DNA from 4 places in the Erwinia sp. HR93 genome. Region 1 is predicted to be linked to each of the others. Evidence: predicted binding sites of a transcription regulator. Region 1 holds the regulator's gene; each other region holds the start of a gene.

What was found. Region 1 encodes CRP, which controls carbon source genes, mostly activating them, when cyclic AMP is high. Its sites were predicted from a motif close to ATGTGANNNNNNTCACAT; they were not measured.
Region 2: rbsD (D-ribose pyranase) is a predicted target of CRP. The motif match lies at 1,855-1,872, and genes of this name have one in related genera.
Region 3: bhsA (multiple stress resistance protein BhsA) is a predicted target of CRP. The motif match lies at 1,290-1,307, and genes of this name have one in related genera.
Region 4: SFA31_RS05220 (YjcB family protein) is a predicted target of CRP. The motif match lies at 1,191-1,208, and genes of this name have one in related genera.

The regions. Positions count from the first base shown of each region.
Region 1 is NZ_JAXUDP010000001.1:999,071-1,002,246, forward strand. Features, by position in the region: gene SFA31_RS04650 (YccS/YhfK family putative transporter) at 1-895, opposite strand, end outside; gene crp (cAMP-activated global transcriptional regulator CRP) at 953-1,585, opposite strand; gene SFA31_RS04660 (OsmC family protein) at 1,882-2,286, shown strand; gene SFA31_RS04665 (phosphoribulokinase) at 2,322-3,176, opposite strand, start outside.
Region 2 is NZ_JAXUDP010000001.1:684,243-687,418, forward strand. Features, by position in the region: gene rbsA (ribose ABC transporter ATP-binding protein RbsA) at 1-1,343, opposite strand, end outside; gene rbsD (D-ribose pyranase) at 1,351-1,770, opposite strand; gene kup (low affinity potassium transporter Kup) at 2,448-3,176, opposite strand, start outside.
Region 3 is NZ_JAXUDP010000001.1:2,577,589-2,580,764, reverse strand. Features, by position in the region: gene SFA31_RS12030 (methyl-accepting chemotaxis protein) at 1-618, opposite strand, end outside; gene bhsA (multiple stress resistance protein BhsA) at 1,349-1,609, shown strand; gene ybiB (DNA-binding protein YbiB) at 1,699-2,673, opposite strand; gene dinG (ATP-dependent DNA helicase DinG) at 2,740-3,176, opposite strand, start outside.
Region 4 is NZ_JAXUDP010000001.1:1,103,300-1,106,475, reverse strand. Features, by position in the region: gene soxR (redox-sensitive transcriptional activator SoxR) at 236-712, opposite strand; gene soxS (superoxide response transcriptional regulator SoxS) at 791-1,114, shown strand; gene SFA31_RS05220 (YjcB family protein) at 1,354-1,632, shown strand; gene SFA31_RS05215 (ABC transporter permease) at 1,783-2,907, opposite strand; gene SFA31_RS05210 (ABC transporter permease) at 2,904-3,176, opposite strand, start outside.

The sequences.
Region 1 (3,176 bases):
GCGGTTTTTCCATGCTAAAGCGGCGGGGATAGCGATGATAAAGAATGTCATCCGCCAGCACTCGCAGCCGGGAGGCGACGATTTGAGCGTTCCAGCGAATGACCGCCTCAGCGTGGCTCTTCTCGATTAACTTTTGCACTTCTTCCGGTTGATGCAGACTGACAGAGATGTGCTCCTGCAAATCGAGCCCGACCTGGAAGATGCGCAGCAGGCGCTTGTAGTCACTTTGCTGGCTGCCGGTGGAAAGCATATGAAGCTGCTGGTAGCACTGGCTTATCAGGTCAACGACTTTCTGCTGGCGCGTCAGCAACGGCGGCAGCGCTTTCTCAGGACAGGTGTGCTGCGTCAGCAGGCTATATTTCGCTTCACAGTAATTAGCCAGCTCGCGATACAGCAAACTGAGCGTTTCACGCAGCGGCTGTTCACGCCACAGCCAAAGCCAAAAGCGATTAAACAGTCCGTACCAGGTGGTACCAAGCGCGTACAGCAGCATGGGTTGCCAAACCGGCATGTTTCCCGCGAGGCTGAGCGTAAAAATAGCGGCCACCATTGAGGCAGGAAATAGCCTTGCATGCAGTGAGCTGATTTCCGCCGTTACGCCCAGAAGCAGCGCCATGCCGAAGAAGATGGCCGGCAGCGGCACATTTTCTCGCATCAATAATTGCACGATCAGACTGCAAGAGGCGAATAGGCAGCCGCCAACGATAAGTCGTTTAAAAAAGCGTTTATGAGGGGTATCCAGCCCGGCCATATTGCAGCAGGCGGGAACTAATGAAAAAAGTAGACCAAGACGAAGGTTACCCAGCGCCAGGCCGACGGCAACCGGCAGACATAGCACCAGCGTCTGACGCAGCGCGTAATTGACTTCAGGGTGATAAATCAGTCGGCGCCACATATATAACGACCTGAGGTATCGGCGCGGTGTGCGTGATAACACGCCGCGCCGCCGCGTTTAGCGCGTGCCGTAGACGACGATAGTTTTGCCGTGCGCGGATATCAGGTTCTGATCTTCGAGCATTTTTAAAATGCGGCCGACGGTTTCACGGGAGCAGCCCACGATTTGCCCGATTTCCTGGCGGGTAATTTTTATCTGCATGCCGTCAGGATGCGTCATGGCATCAGGCTGCTTCGCCAGGTTTAGTAGGGTTTGAGCAATGCGGCCGGTAACGTCCAGGAAAGCAAGGTTACCGACTTTTTCAGAGGTGACCTGCAGGCGACGCGCCATTTGTGATGAGAGGCGCATTAGAATATCCGGATTAACCTGGATTAACTGACGAAAATTTTTATAGGAGATTTCCGCGACCTCGCAGGCACTTTTGGCCCGAACCCAGGCGCTACGCTCCTGCCCTTCCTCAAAGAGGCCCAGTTCGCCGATAAAATCGCCCTGATTAAGGTATGAGAGGATCATTTCTTTGCCCTCTTCATCTTTAATCAGTACGGCCACGGAGCCTTTCACGATGTAGTAAAGCGTTTCGGCTTTTTCACCCTGATGGATGAGCGTGCTTTTGGAGGGATACTTATGAATGTGGCAATGAGACAAAAACCATTCGAGAGTCGGGTCTGTTTGCGGTTTGCCAAGCACCATGTGCGGTTATCCTCTGATTATAAACTGGCATCTGGAAGAGGCGCTTATGCTTCTCCCAAACGTGGTAAACGAGTTCTGCGTTTTAAATGGGAAGGGGATCAGAACAGCCTGTTATCAGTAAAGTTTTTACCTGAATGACCTTCACTACGACGCAGCAGTATCCGGTCTGTTTTAACATAGCTTTTCACCAGTGTCTCTTCTTGTCTCGTTTCAGCTTGACGCAGGTCGCCTTCTGTTGCCAGTTTCGCCCCTGACGCTTACTCTGTGGGGAAGCGTAATCTAACGGAGCGTACAAAATGCAGGCACGAGTTAAATGGGTAGAAGGGCTAACATTCCTCGCCGAATCCGCCTCTGGTCATCAGGTTTTGATGGACGGTAATTCAGGAGACAAGGCGCCAAGCCCGATGGAAATGGTATTAATGGCGGCCGGAAGTTGCAGCGCGATAGATGTGGTTTCTATCTTGCAAAAAGGGCGCCATGACGTAACCGATTGTGAGGTTAAACTTACGTCCGAGCGCCGTGAAGAAGCGCCGCGGCTTTTCACGCATATTAATCTGCACTTTATTGTTACCGGGCGCGGGCTGAGGGATAACGCGGTTGCACGTGCGGTTGAACTGTCAGCCGAAAAATACTGTTCGGTTGCGTTGATGCTGGAAAAGGCGGCCAATATTACCCATTCATGGGAAGTGATTGAAGCCTGATTAGACGCTGCGCGTCTTTAATAAGGCGCGCGATTTTAGTTGATTCCCCGGTCTTCAATTAACCGTTTCACCAGCGGTGTCATGATAAGCTCCATTGCAAGCCCCATTTTCCCTCCCGGCACTACCAGCGTATTCATGTGAGAAATGAACGAGCCTTGCAGCATAGCCAGCAGCCAGGGGAAATCGATCTGCTCCAGGTTACGAAAATGAATCACCACCAAACTTTCGTCCAGTGAGGGGATCGCCCGGGCTGCGAAGGGATTTGACGTATCGACGGTGGGCACGCGCTGGAAATTAATGTGCGTGCGCGAAAACTGAGGGGTAATGTAGTTAATATAGTCTTCCATTGAACGCACGACCGAGTCCATCACGGCCTCGCGGGAATGACCGCGCTCGCTCATATCCCGCACCAGTTTTTGTATCCACTCTAGGTTTACAATAGGCACTACGCCGACCAACAAATCTACGTGCTGCGCCACGTCTATCTGCGGCGTGACCACCCCGCCGTGTAGACCTTCGTAAAACAGGATGTCCGTGTCCGCAGGCAGCGGCTGCCAGGGGGTAAATGTACCGGGAACCTGATTCCAGGGCACCGCCTCGTCGTAGGTGTGTAAATATTTCCGGGATTCCCCGTGGCCGCTGCGCCCGTATTCCATAAAGGTGTTTTCCAGCAGGGAAAAATCGTTCGCATCGGGGCCAAAATAGCTGATATGGCGGCCTAAGTCGCGGGCCTTACGGATTTCCTGGTCCATTTCCGGGCGGGTGTATCGATGAAAACTATCGCCTTCGACTTCCGCCGCGCGTAATCCGAGCTGGGCAAAAATTTTACGAAACGCGAGGCTGGTTGTGGTGGTACCAGCGCCGCTGGAGCCGGTTACGGCAATAATGGG
Region 2 (3,176 bases), 310 kb from region 1:
ATGCTTAAACCTTCAGCCTTGAACTGATTAATAAGCTGGTAAATCTCTTTTTTCGCTCCCACATCAACGCCGCGGGTCGGCTCATCGAGGATTAATACCTGTGGTCGTGTCATTAACCCGCGAGCAATCGCGACTTTTTGCTGATTGCCGCCGGAAAGCAACCCGATGGGCTGCTCCATTGACGGCGTTTTCACGTTAAATAAACGAATAAAATCCTGTACTGCCTGCGCCTCTTCTTTTTGCTTTAACCTGCCGCCTGCATGGCTGAAATAGCGCAATGCCGTGAGTGACATATTATCCTTCACCGACATGCCCAGCACCAGCCCATCGCGTTTTCGATCTTCAGAGATATAAACAATACCGTTCGCTAGCCCATCCTGAGGAGAAAGCGTCACAACCTCCCGCCCATTAAGCGCTACATATCCCGCCGAGCGTGGCAACGCGCCGTAAAGCACTTTCATCAGCTCGGTGCGTCCTGCTCCCATAAGCCCGGACACACCCAGTATTTCACCTTCTTTTAAGGTAAAGCTAATCTCATCAATACCGGGGCCAGATATACGCTCAACCTTAAGCCGCACCTTACCGGGCGCTTTATCCAAATGGGGATATTGGTCTTCCAGTTTGCGTCCTACCATCATTTCAATCAGGGAATCTTCCGTGAGATCGGAGACCGCGCGCTCAGCTATAAACTGCCCGTCGCGAAATATCGTTACGTCATCGCAAATATCAAAAATTTCTTTCATACGATGCGAGATATAGACAATACCGCAGCCCTGAGCTTTTAGTTCATGGATAGTACGAAATAACGAGGCCGTTTCGGTATCCGTAAGCGCATCCGTCGGCTCATCCATAATAATGACTTTAGATTCAAAGCTCAGCACGCGGGCAATTTCAACCATTTGCTGATCGCCAATAGAAAGCTCACCAACCAGACGATGGCTTGAAAAACGAAGATTTAATTTTTTCAGAAGCCTGTCGGCTTCCGCATACATTTTTTTCCAGACAATACGACCAAAACGATTAACAAACTCGCGCCCCAAAAAGATATTTTCTGCGATAGTGAGTTCAGGAATAAGATTGAGTTCCTGATGAATAATACCGATCCCCGCTTCCTGCGAGGATTTAGGGCCAGAAAATTGCGTTTCATTACCTAACCAAAGCAGCGATCCCGCATCTTTATTATAAATGCCGGTCAGTACTTTCATCATGGTCGATTTTCCGGCACCGTTTTCACCCACCAGCGCCATTACTCGTCCAGGATAGACATTTAGCGATGCGCCGGAAAGCGCTTTTACTCCTGGAAAAGCTTTATCTATACCTTTGAGTTGTAATAGAGCATTCATAACAACCTCAAAAAGTTACGCCTGCACACAAAATAATATTTGCAAATGGTGTGCATTCACCGCTACGTACAATCGCCCGACTGCACGCCGTTTGCTGTTTAAATTGAGTATGCGAGATATAACTTACCTTAATAATATTCCCCTGATGCCGCTGTAGAGCATCGATATGCGATAAAATAGCATCATGTAAATCTGAGTTATGTTGTTTTATTTCTGATGCCAGAATGGCTGCTTCAACCTGCATTTCTTGGGTAACCACGTTTAGGACCTGCATAAATGCGGGGATCCCCTGAGTAAGCGCAATATCAATACGCTGCGGCCCGGAAGGTATAGGAAGCCCCGCATCGCACACAACCAGGGTATCCGTATGGCCTAGTCGCGAAATGGCGGAGGATATGTCCGCATTAAGTAAAGCACCTTTTTTCATTATATATACTCCAATAGCGAAACGTTTCGCTATTGGCAAGTTTAGGCGCCTAAAGATTACGGAAACAATCAGAACGGCATAGAAATGTGATCGCCATCGAAACGTTTCGCACAGCAATAACAACGTAAATCAAGCCTTATCGATTCAGCTATAAGTAATCACAGCAGTTAGCGAACCCTTTAAAGGCTCACTAAAGAACCTCCTGTTTTGAGGCAGCGTTAAATATCATAATGACGTAATTTTTTAAAAGCGATAACATAGTTTTTATAAATCCCCATAATGGGAATAGTTTAAACATCGATGCTATTTTTAATCGAGTATATTAATATTACGGCATCACTTAACATAATCAGCTTTTAAACGAAAACACTGTCTCATAAAATATTATGACAACCGATATAACCAATCTGAATTTATGCTATATAAAAATAGTAATGTAGTAATTATTTCTACATTTTTATTTTAGAACTCTTCAGTCTTAAAATCACACATTCACCCTAAGAAATATAATAATTCTATTCTCTAAAAAATATTTTTTTAGAGTGCACGGGAACATTTATAAAATGATATGGCATAAATACCTGACGTTTACTACATCCATGGAACATGAGGTATCGTCATAAGAAAAAAGGCGCTCATTTCGCGCCTTTTTTATATAAGTCTGTCCCTTGCAGGCATTAAATCTCTACTTGGGTTCCCAGTTCAATTACGCGATTAGGCGGGATCTCAAACTGATCCGGCGCCCGTAACGCATTTCGTTGCAACAGCATAAAAAGCTTGCCACGCAAACGAAGATACCATGGCCGTTTGCCAATAATTAACGATTCATGAGACATAAAGAAAGAGGTCTCCATCATGCGGCAATTAAGCCCCTCCAGCCCACAGCGATGAAATACCTCTTCAACATTCGGCGTTTCACGCCAGCCGTATCTGGCAACGACGCGCCAGAATGTAGGAGAAAGTTGTTCAATAGATACGCGACGAACATTATGCACGTAAGGTGCATCTTCAGTGCGTAGCGTTAACAAAATGACCCGCTCATGCAACACCTTGTTATGTTTAAGGTTGTGTAGCAAGGCAAAAGGTATGACATTCAGCGCACGTGACATATATACCGCGGTACCGGATACCCGTACCGGCGGCGATTTTTCCAGCGACGCAATCATCGCCTCCAGTGAATTTCCGTGCTCATGCATACGGCGCAACAGGCGAAACCGTTCACTTTTCCAGGTCGTCATAATAATAAACATGATAAAACCCAGGCATAGCGGCAGCCAACCACCGGAGAATATTTTCTGGACATTAGCCAAAAACAATGGAATATCAATGAATAAGAAACCAATACAAATAAGCAGAACCAGATATTTATTCCAGTGCCAATTTTTTCTCGCAACGGTACATGACAA
Region 3 (3,176 bases), 1.6 Mb from region 1:
AACGTCTTCAGAATATTGAATCAATTGGTCTGTTAAATCGCCATGAGTAATTAATTGAATATTTTTCTTTATTGCATTAGTAACAGTCAGAAATTCCTTGCGCAACACCAGGCATAACAATCCGGAAATAATAAAAAACAGGACAAGGAAAAACGATATAATCACTACTGCCCAACGGTAAGACTTGTCAACATTTTGTTTTGCACCACGAACATCGTATTCAATAATCAAATCGCGAAACTCATTAGCTAATCGATTAAACGCCATAATATGAGTCACGTCAGGATCCCTCTGAATCTGCGCCATTGATTTTTTCAACTCATTCGTTTTTTTAATCCCACTCTCCGTTTTAACCGGCGCGACTTTAAGGAAGTGCTTGAAATTTTCCTGCGCCCTGGCCAGGCTTTGCTCTCTCTCACTGACCGAAAGCCCTTCAAACCTAAGCTCGCCGCTGGTCTTTGTTAACCAGTCATACTGATGAAAGCCTAAAACAAAACCATTAACTTTTTCTTCAATGGCAGATAGAAATGACAAAGAACAGATTGATAAAAACAGAAAGCATGAAAGTAGCAAAGCCAGAAAAGAAAGTACCGTAAGCTGTCCTTTTTTAATACTCATAATCGTCTCTTAGTGGATTATAAAAATAATATCCGCGCTAACTATTTTATACAATCACTGGCGAATATATTCAGGTACAGCACTCTGCACCGGGAAACAACCTTCACTTGTTACTTTATGTCTTCAGCTTCTAAGGATCAGGTTTATTTCCAGGATTCAAATAAAAAAGACTAAAATCGACAAACTGAAGATAAAATCATAAGTCGTAATATTTAATGCTTTTGCGGATACATAAAAAATGCACCATTGGTGATAACCGATGAAACAGCATGTGAATTTTAGTGATTTTAGTGATTTTAGTGAAAAAACCAAAAGCCCCGAATAGGGGTTATTCAAATTAAGGTTTTGACGAAACGAAATATTATGAAATTAGCGCCATACCGCCCCGCTGGCCGGTGACAGTTCGTCCCCCCAAAGCGCCGCAACCTCTTAAATGCTCCCATAATCCAGGGCTCAGGCACCGTTCTGCCAGGGAACAGGCCTGTTTTCCCGGCGGCGCTATCCGCCCACTGCGCGCCAGCCTTTATCATCTATCATCTGCTCCCATAGCAAACAGTTCGCTAAAACCATCCCCTGCGGCGCAGTAGCCGTATCGCTACCTTCTGATATTCACCGTTCAGTTTTTTTGAAGGCGTTGCTCAGAGATATTCAATTTTAACCGGCGAATAAAAGTGTGAACATAATCACATAAATCAGCAAATACAGTTAATCACTCTCAGGAAGCCGACAAATGAACATGATTCGCACCACGCTCTCAGCATTCATTATTCTCACCGCGCCATTGGGGGCATTTGCTGCCCAATCTCTGGATACAGCTCAAACACAACATCATGAAAAGATGGGCGTAATTTCGGCCTCAGGCGCCACTAACCTTAGCGACCTGGAACACCAACTATCAACCAAAGCGGACGCGGCCGGTGCCAGCGCTTATGAAATTACAGAAGCGTCCGGTAACAATCTGCTGCACGGCAGCGCTATCATCTATAAATAAACGTACCACAGCGCTTCGGTTATCACCCTCACCGAAGCCTTTTATTACCTAAAATTGTTACAGTTGCCCGCCGCTTGCGGCGGGCTTTTTTATGCGCCGGGAAATACGGTACCTACGCGCTGGTGCGCCTGTTCTGCGCTTTCACAGATACCTGAAGCGATAAGGCAGCAAATAAGCTGTGTGCGGATTGAGTCGGGAATCGGCTCTATACCCGCCAGGCAGCGCTGGGTCCAGCGGGCGGTAACGTCGGCTTCTTTCTCAGACGGAAGAATATCTACACTATTGGCCTCAGCCTGCCGCTCGTACAGTACGTTCACGCTCTGGCCGTCGATAAATGTGATTTGCGGGCAGCGCTGAGGATTCGCATAAACCTCCCCTTCGGTGCCGTGCATCAGCAGCGCTCGCCCGCCAATATCACGGAAAAACTGCGCCACCTTCGTCACATATTCAGGGTGTGAAACGCTGGAAAGCCGCAGAGCTGCATCTTCTTCAAACGGAGTAGCCAGTTTCGCCAGCGTATGCGCGCTGCTGCGCACGCCCATGCGCCAGCGTAAATCCAGCGCGGCGGCCATGGGCGGGCAAAAGGCGCTCACCGGCATATATACCGGCCGCTGTTCTTCCAGCTCCGCCTGCGCCTGCCCGGCGTGACGCGTAGCGTCAATCCCCATCAGAGCAAATATCGTTTCTGAGATCACCCGCCCGGGGTCATCGCTTACGCCGTGTACCAGCACGGGAAAACCTAACCGGGACAATAAAAACGCCAGCAGCGGGGTTAAATTCGCCTGTCTGCGCGCGCCGTTATAAGAGGGGATCACGATGGGGCGCGGCCGCCCTTCCGGCGGCATCAGGCGTATCGTATGCTGGCGCATCGCGGCATAAAACCCGCGCATCTCCGCTTCGCTTTCTCCCTTCACCCGCAGCGCCAGTAATATCGCGCCCAGTTCCAGTTCGGGGACTTCTCCGCTCAAAATATGAGAATATAATTCACGCGCGGTATCAAAATCCAAATCTCTGGCATGCAGTTTACCGCGCCCGATCTCTTTAATAATTTTACGATAATCCATAGTATTCATTCCTCAGCCTACGGCTATTTTGCTGCCTGATATACGTCAGTAAGCCCGCGATATTATTCAGCGCCCCGGCTTCTTCGCGCTGCGCCGCCGCCCGGAGCGACGCGGTGCGGCGTTTGGCACAGGTTTTTCCGTCATCGCCGGCACTTCGGGCTGGAGTAGCGGAAATATGGGAAGCGCCTCAAGAAGCCGCTTGCCGTAGGATTTTGTTAGCAGGCGTCTATCATAGATAATGATGTCACCGCGGCACCCGTGGCTGCGAATCAAGCGCCCGACCTGTTGAATTAAGGTAAATGAAGCGCTGGGCAGGCTCTGAACTTCAAAAGGATAGCGGCGCAGCGTTTTTAACCATTCACCTTCGGTGATCACAACCGGATTATCTACCGGCGGAAAAGCGATTTTGTGAATATGCACCTGCGTGAGCAATTCACCTTTTAAATCCAGCCCTTCGGCAAAAGACTGCAGGCCAATGAGCACGCTGACCTGCCCGTTGCGCA
Region 4 (3,176 bases), 100 kb from region 1:
GTTAAAAAAACGCGTTAACGCGAAGGCAAACGATTATCTAGCGTTACGGTAGCGATTTTCAACTTAACTTTGCCGGTATTTTGCAAAAAGTCGTACGCCTGATGATTTTGTCACCGCTAGTAACGCAAACGTTCTCTTTTATGGAATCCGGCCGATGTTTTGGGGTAATCACTGTCCCTTTAGCGACAAAATAACTTCCAGGTGAAATTCATTAATTCTTTATAGGGATTAGCGATTAATTATCGATATCTTTTAGTAAACGCGCGCCCGTTCCCTGGCTGCCCAGCGTGTCGTCAGGGTTACGCAGCGGACAGTCGCGCCGCGAAAGGCAGCCGCAGCCAATGCACCCATCCAGCTCATCGCGTAACGATATTAGCGTATGAATGCGCCGCTCCAGCTCATCCCGCCAGCGTGAAGAGAGCGCTTTCCACTCTTTTGCGCTGAGCGTGTGGCCTTCCGGTAACATGCTGAAAGCCTCGCCCACCGTGGCTAACGGAATGCCTATTCGCTGCGCTATCTTAATGATCGCCACATAGCGTAATACGTCGCGCGTATAGCGGCGCTGATTCCCGGCGTTACGCTGGCTGCGAATAAGCCCTTTACTTTCATAGAAATGCAGCGCTGAAACGGCGACGCCGCTGCGCTGCGCCACTTCGCCCGGCGTCAGCAGCGCTTTCAGGCGGTTTTTAGGGCGGGATAATTTATTTTCCAAAATTAACTTTACCTCAAGTTAGCTTGAGGAATTATACTCCGCCCCTGTACCTGTTGGAAACCTGATGAGAGGATAATAATGTCACATCATGAAATTATTCAGACGTTAACCGAATGGATCGACGATCATATCGACCAGCCTATGAATATTGATGTGGTTGCGAAGAAATCCGGTTACTCCAAATGGTATTTGCAGCGTATGTTTCGCACCGTGATGCATCAAACGCTGGGCGAATATATCCGCCAGCGGCGCCTCGCGATGGCCGCCGAAGCCTTGCGGACCACGCAGCGACCTATTTTTGATATCGCGATGGATTTTGGATATGTGTCGCAGCAGACTTTTTCACGCGTTTTTCGCCGCGAATTCGATCGCACCCCTACCGATTACCGTCAACGCGCCTAATTCTGTGGGCCGCCCTCAACTGAACTTCTCTTTTAGGCCTAAAAGTCGCGCTGCCATCTGGTGAATTAATCGACAAATGTGATATAGTTCACATGTTGAATGCAACATAAACTGATATTACATTTTTGTAACGACTTATTCCCCACGCGGCCTCAGGTCATTGATGCTCCGGTATTCGGAAGCAGGGCTTTGCTATATGTCGCGTATCCGTAATAAGTTCGCTTTGAGGATTAAGCCCCATGGCTACGCTTACCACTGGCATTGTTCTAATGCGCTGGCAGTTAACGAGTGCGCTATTGATGTTTATCGCAAGTACGTTAAATATTCAGCTTCGTAAATTTGATCACGGTGTAATGGCGTTTTTCGCCAGCGGTATTGGTATCGCCGCTTCATGCTGGTTCGCTACCGGGCTATTGGGAGTCAGTATCAATTTCCCGCTTATCTGGGTGCATCTTAAAGATTTATTGATTGAATCCATGAATAATATGCCGCCCGAGTGGCCGGCAATGATGGCTTAAGAGTAGTTATCGCATCACGCTCCCTCACGAACAGGGGGAGTAGCTCAGCAATACTTTTATACGCTGGCCGATACAGAGCCTTTTGCGACGTGCCTGAAGCGCCTTTCCACCGCCGCGCCGGGTGCCATTAACCGCTATGCCCGAGCGCAGCTAGCCGCGCCTTACTACCCGGCGAAGTTCGCCGTCCCGCAATCTGCCAATCAGCGTACCGACGATGGTATAAAATGCCCCTAGTAAAATCAGGATGAACACATCATTTAGGGTGTTTTGCCAGGGAAGCTCCATTTGATTTACACCGGCAATCGCTTTGGTCGCCCACGTGGACGGTAGCATCGACGATACGGCTCTGACCCATCCCGGCATTGACTGCAGCGGCCAGATGGTCCCGGAGATGTAAAAAACCGGCATCGTAATAAAGGAGAGCGTTAGGTAGATCATCTCCACGCTGCGCAAGCACTCCGTCAGTAATTTTCCCAGGCCCAGCACGGCGAGTAAAAAAGGAAACGTTAACAGTAAAATTTCCGGTATCGACGCCGTTTGCCGGTAGCCCAACACCCAGGGCCACAGCACAAACAGCACGATTGATAAAAATAGCCAGATGGGTAAAAGCGCAGATAAACCGCCCAGATACACGGGCAGCGGCGGCTTACCCTGCGCACGCAGCATAATGCTGACGCGCACGCTCGCTATCATCAGCGAGTGCTGTAGTAGCATGACCAACAGGCCCGGAAATACAATAGCCGCAAAACTAATTCCGGGATTAAATAGCCCTTCCGTCTGCCCGATAATCGGCGTCAGCAGAACATTCGCCTGGCTGCTACTAAAGCCATTGCGCAGTAAGAGCTGCTTGTCATAGTGATTTAGTAGTTCCTGATAAGCGGCCATGACATCCTGCTGGATCTGCCCATTCGACATGCGATTGGTGGCATCGCCGTAAACCGGCACGGTGACCGATTTACCGGCTAACAGTTTCTTTTCCAGGTCAGTTGGGATAACCACCACGGCAAATAATTTCCGCCAGCCTAGATCTAAACGCGCCTCATCCAGATTGTCATAAGCGCGCGTGCTAACCTTAGAACCAGCATCTAGCTGACGAATAAGCAGACGGCTGGCCGGGCTGTGATCCTGATCGATAACGGCCACCGGCAGATCCCACACGGTGCGATGCGCATAGATGGTACTCATGACGCATAGAGACACCAGCAGCATCATCCACATTGGGCGCTCCAGTAGCCCCATCAATACCTTCGTGAAGGTCGCCCAGTAACTTTTCATAACACGACTTCCTGCTTACGCAGACGCTCCGGCAGCCGCCGACGCACTAATAGCCCGGCAATCAGCGGGTACATGAGCAGCAGCGCGCAGACGCTAAATACCGGCCGCCCCGGAACCTTACGCAAAAAGAGGTCAAACATGGCATATAGCGCATGCGTGAGCGGCTCAATATTGGAAATAATTTGCGCAGGCAGAGACATTGACAGTTCGGGTACGACGATTCCGGAAAACGCCAGCGCGATACTCACCATAATTCCCATTAGGGTGTA